DNA from 4 places in the Fundidesulfovibrio putealis DSM 16056 genome. Region 3 is predicted to be linked to each of the others. Evidence: predicted binding sites of a transcription regulator. Region 3 holds the regulator's gene; each other region holds the start of a gene.
The links. The regulator sigma-54, encoded in region 3, starts transcription at its own class of promoters, with help from an activator protein. The targets are predictions, from matches to a motif close to CTGGCACGGNNNNTGCTT.

Region 1 (2,203 bases), on a different contig from region 3:
GCGCTGCCAGTCCGGCAGGTTCAGGAAATTGCTGGCCGTGACATCGGTCATCAGGCCGATCATGGACCGCAGGTAGCTCGGGAATGATTCCTTCTCGCGCGCCTCTTCGACAGGCTGCCCATTCTGGGGCCGCACCACCGAGCGCGTCTCCACCATCAGGCCCAGCGTCTCCTTGTTGTAGAAGCGTTGCGCGTTGCGCTCGGACGGGTGCTGCAACAGGGAGAAGAGGCTTTCGTCATCCGAGCGGGAAAGCCAGACCCGGTCATCGTAATAATTCAACGGATAATTCCAGGTCAGCCCACCGTCCACGCAGAGTTCCCCGGTCTTGAGCCTCGCGGCGCTGAACAGGAAGGGGATGCTCATGGAGGCCCGCAGGGCTTCCCATATGCGCACGTCAGGCGTGTTTTGCGCGTTGAAAATGAATGGGCACTGGTGCGTCACATTGGTGGCGACCACCGTAAGGTCCCGGAAGCGTTTCGGGGACTGTGCGGCCAGGGCGGCGAGCGTGGCAAAGCTCAGGTCGGCATCTCCCGCCAGGTCGTGCACGTGCCGCCTAAGCCACATGGCCAGACGCCTGCCGTGGAACCACCCATACTCCTTGATGAGACGCGTGAAGTCCCGGACAGGCCACACCGAACCATCCAGGAGCCCACCCAGGAAACGGCTGGTCATCATCTCGCCCAACTGCTCGGCCTTCCCGCCCAAAGCCAGATGCGCGGCCATTATGGCTCCGGAGGATGTGCCGCATACGCGCAGAACGCCGTCGAGAACTCCAAGCTTCTCCAGCGCCGAAATCGCGCCAATGTAGGCGATGCCTTTGACGCCGCCCCCCTTGAAGACAAGATTCCTGAATTGCGACATGCACGGCCTCCTCTTGGGCGGCTTGCAAGAATGGTTCAAATTGCTGGCGTATTTATACGAGCAATTAAAAGAGACCAGGCCGGAACGGCCTTTGCGACAAGACTGTCTTGAATTTTAAGACTAAGAACAGGTCCGGAAATACAGGATTCACTCTCGCTTCAGCCCCTCCCAGACAATGAAACGATGCAATTACAGATACTTAACATATGGCACAACAAATGCTTACAGGAAGCAGATCAAGAAGAATAACGCGCAGGAGCCCGCCACATGAAAAGAACCCTGTCGATGCTCATCGCCTGTTTCACAGTAATCTCAGCAGTTTGTGCGCAGGCATCGACCTATGAATTCAAGGACAGCGATCCCACGGTCATTTTTTGGCCAGACTTCCAGGCCTCAGCCGCCAACAACCGACACAATCAGAACAGTACGGATGTGATTGGCGATCCACAGATCACAGGCGGCACGTTTAACTTTTCCGGCCATTCGCTCCAATCCGTCGCCTTGAACTACACCTCCACCAGCAACGTCCTTGTCCCAGCAGATTGGTTCTTCGACTTCAATAACGACAGCCAGTGGGATTATGTCTTCCACAACAGCAATACCAACTACAAAAATGCCGACAACTACAGAATCTATGACATCTCCGGCCTGCATATGTCCATAGACGGGACCACTGTCTTCACGGTGAACGGTGCGTCCATCGAAAAAATCGTCGCCGCCCCGAGCGACGGAACGGACACCATGGGGAAGTCGACGGTCCACGGTGGCTATGACTACTCCCAGTGGCCCGGCGGCTATTACGGACGTTACGACCACCCCGTCCGCATCGACGACAGGCTCCTCGACCCGCGCAACGCCATCGCCATAAAGGACCAGGCCGTAACAACCAGCCTCATAAACCCCGTCCAGCTCATTGGCAGCATCTCCTTCAATGGCTGGGACGACGCAATCAACAAGTCCACCGGCTTCAATACCGCCATATGGGACCTTGGCATGCCTGGCCTGAACCTGGATCAGTACAGCGGCAAGACCTTCACCTACGCCTATGCCATGCTGTGCGCCAACGACGTGGTCTACGGCACGGCTCCGGTGCCGTCTCCCGAACCTGGGACAATGCTTCTCATGGCTGCCGGAGGACTTGGCGTGATCCTCCTGAACCGCAGGGCCAAAAGAACCAGGCTGTAAAGGCCTTCGACAAATCGTCGAGTTTATTTACAAACCCGGAGGTAAACACGCCTCCGGGTTTTCTCTTTTCCCTCCACTGACACTTCCAGCATTCCCATCTCTTCCCATTGTCTGCACTGGACGAAGCCGCAAAAGTATTGCTAGGGATTTCCCACCC
Region 2 (2,203 bases), on a different contig from region 3:
CTCCTAGAAGCCGCCGGGGCGCTTTTTGCCGGCCATGAACATCTGAGGTTCGAGGGGCAGATCCTTACCCTTGAGCATCAGGTTGAAATACACCCACTTGAACATCATCTTGCCCCAGTAGTTCATGTAGGATTCTTCCAGCAGACCGAAGGGTCCGATGCCGGGGAACGGATACTTGCCCGGCAGAGGCTCGACCTTGTAGTTGAAGTCGATGAGCGCGGCTTTCTCGTAGCCGGTGACGATGAAGCAGTTGGAGTGGCCGTCGAACTCGGGGCGCGGGGCCAGACCTTCGATGTCGCGATGCAGGTTCTCGGTCAGCACGTCCGCCTCGAAGTGGGTCACGGAACCGGCCTTGGAGGTGGGCACGTTGGTGGCGTCGCCCAGGATGTACATGTTCTCGTAATCCGGGGACTTCAGGGTGTAGTGGTCGGTCTTCATGTAGCCCATGGGATCGCCGATGTCGGAATCGATGATGACCTGGGAACCGAAGTTGGGCGGGATGGCCACCAGCAGATCGAACTCGACCTCGTCGCCCTTCATGGATTCCATCACGCCGCGCTCGGCGTCGACGGCCGCGATCTCGAAGTTGGGGACGATCTTGATGTTCTTCTCTTCGCAGATCTTGCCCAGGGCGGCGGCGGCCACAGGCTTGGTGAACGCGCCGGTAAGCGGCGTGACCAGTTCGATCTCGATGTTGTGGCGGGTGCCTTCCATCGAGAAGAACCAGTCGGCCAGGAACAGCCACTCCAGGGGAGCGACCGGGCACTTGATGGGCATCTCGGCGATGTTCAGGCAGATCTTGCCCTTCTCGAAGCGGGCGAGCTTGTGGGCCAGGTCCACCGCGCCGTTGGGGGTGTAGAAATCGTGGATGTTCTTCTTCCAGCCGTCCATCATGCCTTCGATCTCGCCGGGCATGATGCTGCAACCAGTGGCCACGACGATCCAGTCGTAGGAAACCTTGCTGTTGGTGGTGGTGACGACCTTGCCAACGGGGTCGATGTTGGTGATCTCTTCGTTGATGAAGTTCACGCCAGCCGGAATGAAGCTGGACAGAGGACGGATGCAGTCCTTGATGTCATAGATGCCGAAAGGCACGAAGAGCCAACCGGGCTGATAGTGGTTGACCGTGTTGCGGTCGATGATGGTGATCTGCCACTCTTTCTCATCCAGCTTCTGACGCATTTTGTTGGCGATTATGCAACCGCCGGCGCCGGCACCAAGAATAACAAGCTTTTTCATGTCCTAACGGCTCCTCTAGTGGTTTGAAACCTAGGTCGACGTTGTCCTCCAAGCGTCCTTGGAGAGTCCCCAATCCACGTGACCCCACTAAAGCAGACGCCGTGCCAGAGCCTCACATTCACAATTACATCAACAAATTAAACAGGTTGCATTGACAAGGGAGATACTCTACCCAAACCCAGGGCCGCAACATTGGTTGACGAAAGCTCTTTCGGGGGTCGCCTCAACCCACAGCCAGGGCCATCCCGCAGAGCTCGCAAAATACGTTGCGCCGTCAACTTTCGTTGCAGCAACAGCACATTGCCGACCGAGCGTCGCGAAAAGCAAAACGGCAAATTATCGCGGGCAAGTGTTCAAACCTTTCTTTTTCTTTACTCTCTCTCCCCGGTTGCGCTATACGTGGGTCATAATCGCCCCAGCTTTACGGCAGGGCGCGCAACCCAAGGACGCTCCGCATGACACCCATCGACCCATCTATGACCACGGCCTTGTCGCCGTGGGAGCCGGGAGGCTTGGCCCTCACGGTGTTCTTCCTGCTGGTGGCGGGCCTTTTGGCGGTGATTCTGGTACTGACCCAGCTGGTGAACCCCGCAAAGAGTTCTCTGGAGAAGGACAGACCCTACGAATGCGGCGTGATCCCCACGCCTGAACCGTCCTTCCGCTACCCAGCGCCCTTCTCGCTGGTGGCCATGGTATTCCTGATCTTCGACGTGGAAACGGCCTTCATCTATACTTGGGCCGTGTCCTTCGACGTAATGAGCGCCGCCAGCTTCATCGGCATCTCGGTGTTCATCGGCGTGCTGCTCTTAAGTCTTTGGTATCTTTGGCTCAAGGGAGGGCTCCAATGGGGTTCGGCCACCAGACCATGAACATGCCCGGATTCACGCCCGGCGCATCATCCACAACCGGCCAGCCCTCCAGCGTGGACCTGGCCCTGGACTGGTGCCGCGCCAACAGCCTGTGG
Region 3 (2,203 bases):
AGTGAGCCACGACGGCCCCGGCCCCGGCCTCAAGCGTTTCGGCATCCAGGACGGCATGGGCGTGAAGCTCTGCCAGCACGCCGGGATCGAGGTGGCGGTGATCAGCGGCCTGGGCAACATCCAGGCCGAACAGCGCTCGCGGGAACTCGGCATCCGTGAATTCCACGGCGGGCACTTGCGCAAGCTCCCCGTGCTCGAAAAGATCATGGCCGCCAAGTGCCTCGAGTTCTCCCAGGTGGCCTACATGGGCGACGACTGGCTGGACGCGCAGATAATGGCCCGCGTGGGCCTGCCCCTGGCCCCGGTCGACGCGCAGCCGGAAATTCTTCGCATTGCCGCCTGGATTTCCAAAAGGCCCGGCGGATGCGGCGCGGTGCGCGAAGCCATCCGCTTCATACTGCTGGCGCAGGGAAAACTCGATCGAATGTGGCGCGAATGGCGTGACTGATTCCCCCCAAGTCTTGCCACGTGCGAGCTTTTAGTGCATAACCGCGCAGGTTGAACGGGCGCGTCCGGCATTTTTCTTGCTAGCCGCCCAAATTCAAACAAAGGAACGCGCGCGCACGATGGCCCTCGAGCTCAGACAGCAACTTAAGCTTTCGCAGCAGCTGGTGATGACTCCCCAGCTCCAGCAGGCCATCAAGCTGTTGCAGCTTTCCCGGCTTGAGCTGATGGAGACCGTGCAGCAGGAGCTTCTGGAGAACCCGCTGCTGGAAGAGGTCGTGATCGAGGACGAGCGTCCCGCCCCGACCATGGCCGAGGAATCCCGCGCTCCCGACGCCACTCAGGAAGAGGGCGCCATGCAGCGCGAACTCCTGAAGACCGCCGAATGGGACGACTACATCGGCGACTTCGCCTCCACCTCGCGCCAGGCCACCGCCCGCGAATACGAGGCCCCGGAGGAGGGAATGTCTTTCGAGGCCCGTCTTGCCTCGAAAACCTCTCTGGACGGACACCTTTCCTGGCAGATCAACCTTTCCCCCTTCACTGCGGCCCAGCGCGTCATCGCTGCCTCAATCGTTGGCAATCTGGACGGTATGGGGTACCTGCAATCCACGGTGGAGGAAATCGCCGAGGACGCCCAGGCAAGCGTGCCCGAAGTGGAAGCGGTTCTTTACGCCCTGCAGCGCTTCGACCCTGTGGGCGTGGCGGCACGCACCCCGCAGGAGTGCCTGCTGGTGCAGCTGGAATTCTACGGCTACACCGATCCCGTGCTCATCGAGATCGTGCGTGAGCACCTGGAAGACCTGGAAAAGAAGCGCTACAAGCCTCTTGCCAAGAAGTTCAAGATCACCATGGAGGAGATCAAGGAGTACCTGGACATCATCCAGACTCTCGATCCGCTTCCCGGATCGCATTTCAGCTCCTCCGACCCGGTGTACGTCAGCCCCGACGCCTACGTGTACAAGTACGGCGACGACTTCGTCATCGTGCTGAACGAGGACGGCCTGCCCAAACTGCAACTATCGCCGTATTATTCAGGCGACATGTCCCGGGGCAGCGGCGGCAAGGACAAGGACTACTTCCAGGACAAGATGCGCTCTGCGCAGTGGCTCATGAAGAGCCTGTACCAGCGCCAGCGCACCTTGTTCAAGGTCCTGGAATCCATCGTGAAGTTCCAGCGGGATTTCTTCGAGGTGGGCGTTACCAAGCTAAAGCCCCTTATCCTCAAGGACGTTGCCGACGACATCGGCATGCACGAATCCACGGTGAGCCGCATTACCACGAGCAAGTACGTGGCCACCCCCCACGGCATTTACGAGCTCAAATTTTTCTTCAACTCCTCTTTGGAGTTGGACGACGGCACTTCCGTCGGTTCCGAATCGGTGAAGGCGCTCATCAAGCAGCTCATCTCCGGCGAGAACCACAAGAAGCCCGTCAGCGACGAGCAGATCGCGGACATCCTCAAGCAAAAATTGCAGGTCAACATTGCCCGCAGGACCGTGGCCAAGTATCGTATGGCCATGGGTATCGAGTCCTCGTCGAAGCGCAAGGCTGTATTGTAATCACACCGCATCCACCCGCGGACACACATCGGAGGAAGATATGAACATTGCTTTTCACTTCAAGAATTTTGAACCGTCCCCCGGCCTGCGCGAATACGCCAACAAGCGTTTCGACAAGCTGGCGAAATACATGCCTAATTCTGACAATGCCGAAGTGATCGTCACCCTGATGGTGGAGAAGACCCGCCAGATCGCCG
Region 4 (2,203 bases), on a different contig from region 3:
GATTCAAGGGAGCCGGGACCATGCCCGGCGAGGATTGGTGTCTGGATGCGAAGGGCTTGGGCAGGCAAAGGCTGGACTTCAGGTGTTCCTGACGTGACTGCGTCAATCCGGTGCGCGACGTCACCGCCGCGCACCGCTAGGCTGTCCAGGGGGAGAGACCGTCAAATTAGTGGATCACGATACCGAGTTTCCCGATGTTGTCACGGGCCGCCAGCACGCTCCAGTCATGGCCGCAGCTCTTGGAGAAATGGAGCAGGGCGGCGAAATCGTCCCTGGAATTGAAGTCGTCGAACACCACGACCGTGCCGCGCTTGATGAGCGGGTTCAGGGTCATGAGCACAAACAGGGTGGAGGAGAACAGGTCCGCATCCATATGCAGGACCAGCTGGTTTTCCGGCTTGAAGTCCTGAAGGAAGGGCACCAGGGACTGGTTGAACCAGCCTTTCACGAAGGTGACGCGCGGATCGTCGATCAAGGGTGTCTCGCCGTTGGTGGTGAACGCCCCCTTTTCCTTCTGCCCGGTGACCCAGTTCTCGGGCAGACCCTCGAAGCTGTCGAAGCCGTAGAACCGCGATTTGGGGTGGGTGTTTATCGACGTCCACTTCCTCATGCTGTCGCCCTGGAAAACGCCGAATTCCAGGTAGTCGATGGGCTTGCTCCCGATCATCTTCTCGTGGACGGCCCTGTAGAGCACGTCCCTGCGCTCGTACTCGTAGGAGAGCAGCTCGATCCCCTGCAGCTTCTCGCTCATGGTCTTGTTGAAGAGCAGGTCGTAGTAGCCCTGTTCCCAGACGTCGACGTTGCCGGAAAGAATGAGCTTCACCGCAGCCTGGACGTTGTCCTTGGAGAACATCTGCAATCCTCGCTTGTTGTCGGTAGTGGCCTGGCCCGTACAAGGCAGGCTGTCGTTTCTGTTCCTGACGGTTCCGGGCGTCCGGAGGCGGTCAGGTGGCAAAACGTTCATGTCTTGGCATGCGCATCGACCAGAGCACATTTCATGCCAGGTGTCCGCTTGGGCAGGACTTTCCGCCCAATTGAGGAAAGTCCTGCAAAGGGTCGCGGTTCATCCCTGCTCCAGGCTGCGCGCCAGGCTGCCTCCGGCCTCGCTGCGGCGCGGATTCACGATCCACGGGCGTCTAGAATGCGATCACCTGCTTGCCCACCATGGTCCCGGTGAGCTGGCTCAGGTGGGCGTTGCGCACGGATTCGACCGTCAGGCCGCTGTGGGTGCGGCTCAGGGTGGTGCGCAGGCGTCCCTGGTCCACCAGACTGGCGATGCGCTCCAGTATGTCGCCCTGGCGGCCCATGTCCGGGGTCCGGAACAGGGAGCGCGTGAACATGAACTCCCAGCAGATGCGCGCGCTCTTCTGCTTGAAGAGCCTGATGTCCAGGGGGCCTTCGGGGTCGTCGATCAGGCAGATCCCCCCTTGTGGGGCCAGCACCTTGGCCATGGCCGCCCAGTGTTCCTCGGCGTGGGTGGTGCAGAAGATCGCATCGACGGTCTCGATTCCTTCCGCTGCCAGGCGTGCGGGCAGGTCATCCCTGCCGACAACCACCGAGGCCCCAAGCTCCCGGCACCATGCGGCGGATTCCGGGCGGCCCGCCGTGGCCGCGACCCTGATTCCAGCCCAGGCCGCCAGTTGGATGATCATGGAGCCCACTCCGCCAGCACCGCCGACAACCAGCAGCGTGCGGCCCTGGTTCGCGTTTTCGTCGGGGGTGAAGTTCAGGCGGTCGAAGACACCCTCCCAGGCTGTCATGCCCGTGAGCGGCAGGCTGGCGGCCTCTGCCTGGGTGAGGCTGGACGGGGCCGCAGCCGCAAGGCGTTCGTCCACCAGCTGGTATTGGGCGTTGCTGCCGTCGCGGGTCAGATCGCCTGCGTAGTACACGGTCTGGCCGGGGGTGAAGCGCCTGACCTCAGGTCCGACCGCGTCCACGATTCCTACGGCGTCCCAGCCCAGGATGGCCTGCTTGCCCGGTGCGAGCCGGGCGAACACCTTGGTGTCCACGGGGTTGACCCCGGCGGCCTGGATTTTCACCAGGATGTCGCGGCCTTCGGGCCTGGGAACGCCCCGCTCCTCCTCACGGAATGCCAGGGGATCGCTGGGTGCGTATCCGCCTGTGGCGATGATCGCTTTCATGATTCTCTCCTGCTGCGTGTTGGTGTTGAACGGATGCTCGCGCCGGTCCGTGACCACGGGGC

Region 1: G453_RS0111545 (PEP-CTERM sorting domain-containing protein) is a predicted target of sigma-54. The motif match lies at 1,068-1,085, and genes of this name have one in related genera.
Region 2: sqr (type III sulfide quinone reductase, selenoprotein subtype) is a predicted target of sigma-54. The motif match lies at 1,330-1,347, and genes of this name have one in related genera.
Region 4: G453_RS0105555 (TylF/MycF/NovP-related O-methyltransferase) is a predicted target of sigma-54. The motif match lies at 987-1,004, and genes of this name have one in related genera.

What each region holds. Positions count from the first base shown of each region.
Region 1 is NZ_AUBQ01000014.1:32,131-34,333, forward strand. It holds gene G453_RS23645 (patatin-like phospholipase family protein) at 1-861, opposite strand, end outside; gene G453_RS0111545 (PEP-CTERM sorting domain-containing protein) at 1,129-2,046, shown strand.
Region 2 is NZ_AUBQ01000014.1:2,310-4,512, forward strand. It holds gene sqr (type III sulfide quinone reductase, selenoprotein subtype) at 4-1,239, opposite strand; gene G453_RS0111420 (NADH-quinone oxidoreductase subunit A) at 1,695-2,108, shown strand; gene G453_RS0111425 (NADH-quinone oxidoreductase subunit B/C/D) at 2,084-2,203, shown strand, end outside.
Region 3 is NZ_AUBQ01000004.1:185,200-187,402, forward strand. It holds gene G453_RS0103780 (KdsC family phosphatase) at 1-448, shown strand, start outside; gene rpoN (RNA polymerase factor sigma-54) at 567-2,006, shown strand; gene hpf (ribosome hibernation-promoting factor, HPF/YfiA family) at 2,047-2,203, shown strand, end outside.
Region 4 is NZ_AUBQ01000005.1:35,683-37,885, forward strand. It holds gene G453_RS0105550 (hypothetical protein) at 1-2, shown strand, start outside; gene G453_RS0105555 (TylF/MycF/NovP-related O-methyltransferase) at 167-853, opposite strand; gene G453_RS0105560 (zinc-binding alcohol dehydrogenase family protein) at 1,137-2,141, opposite strand.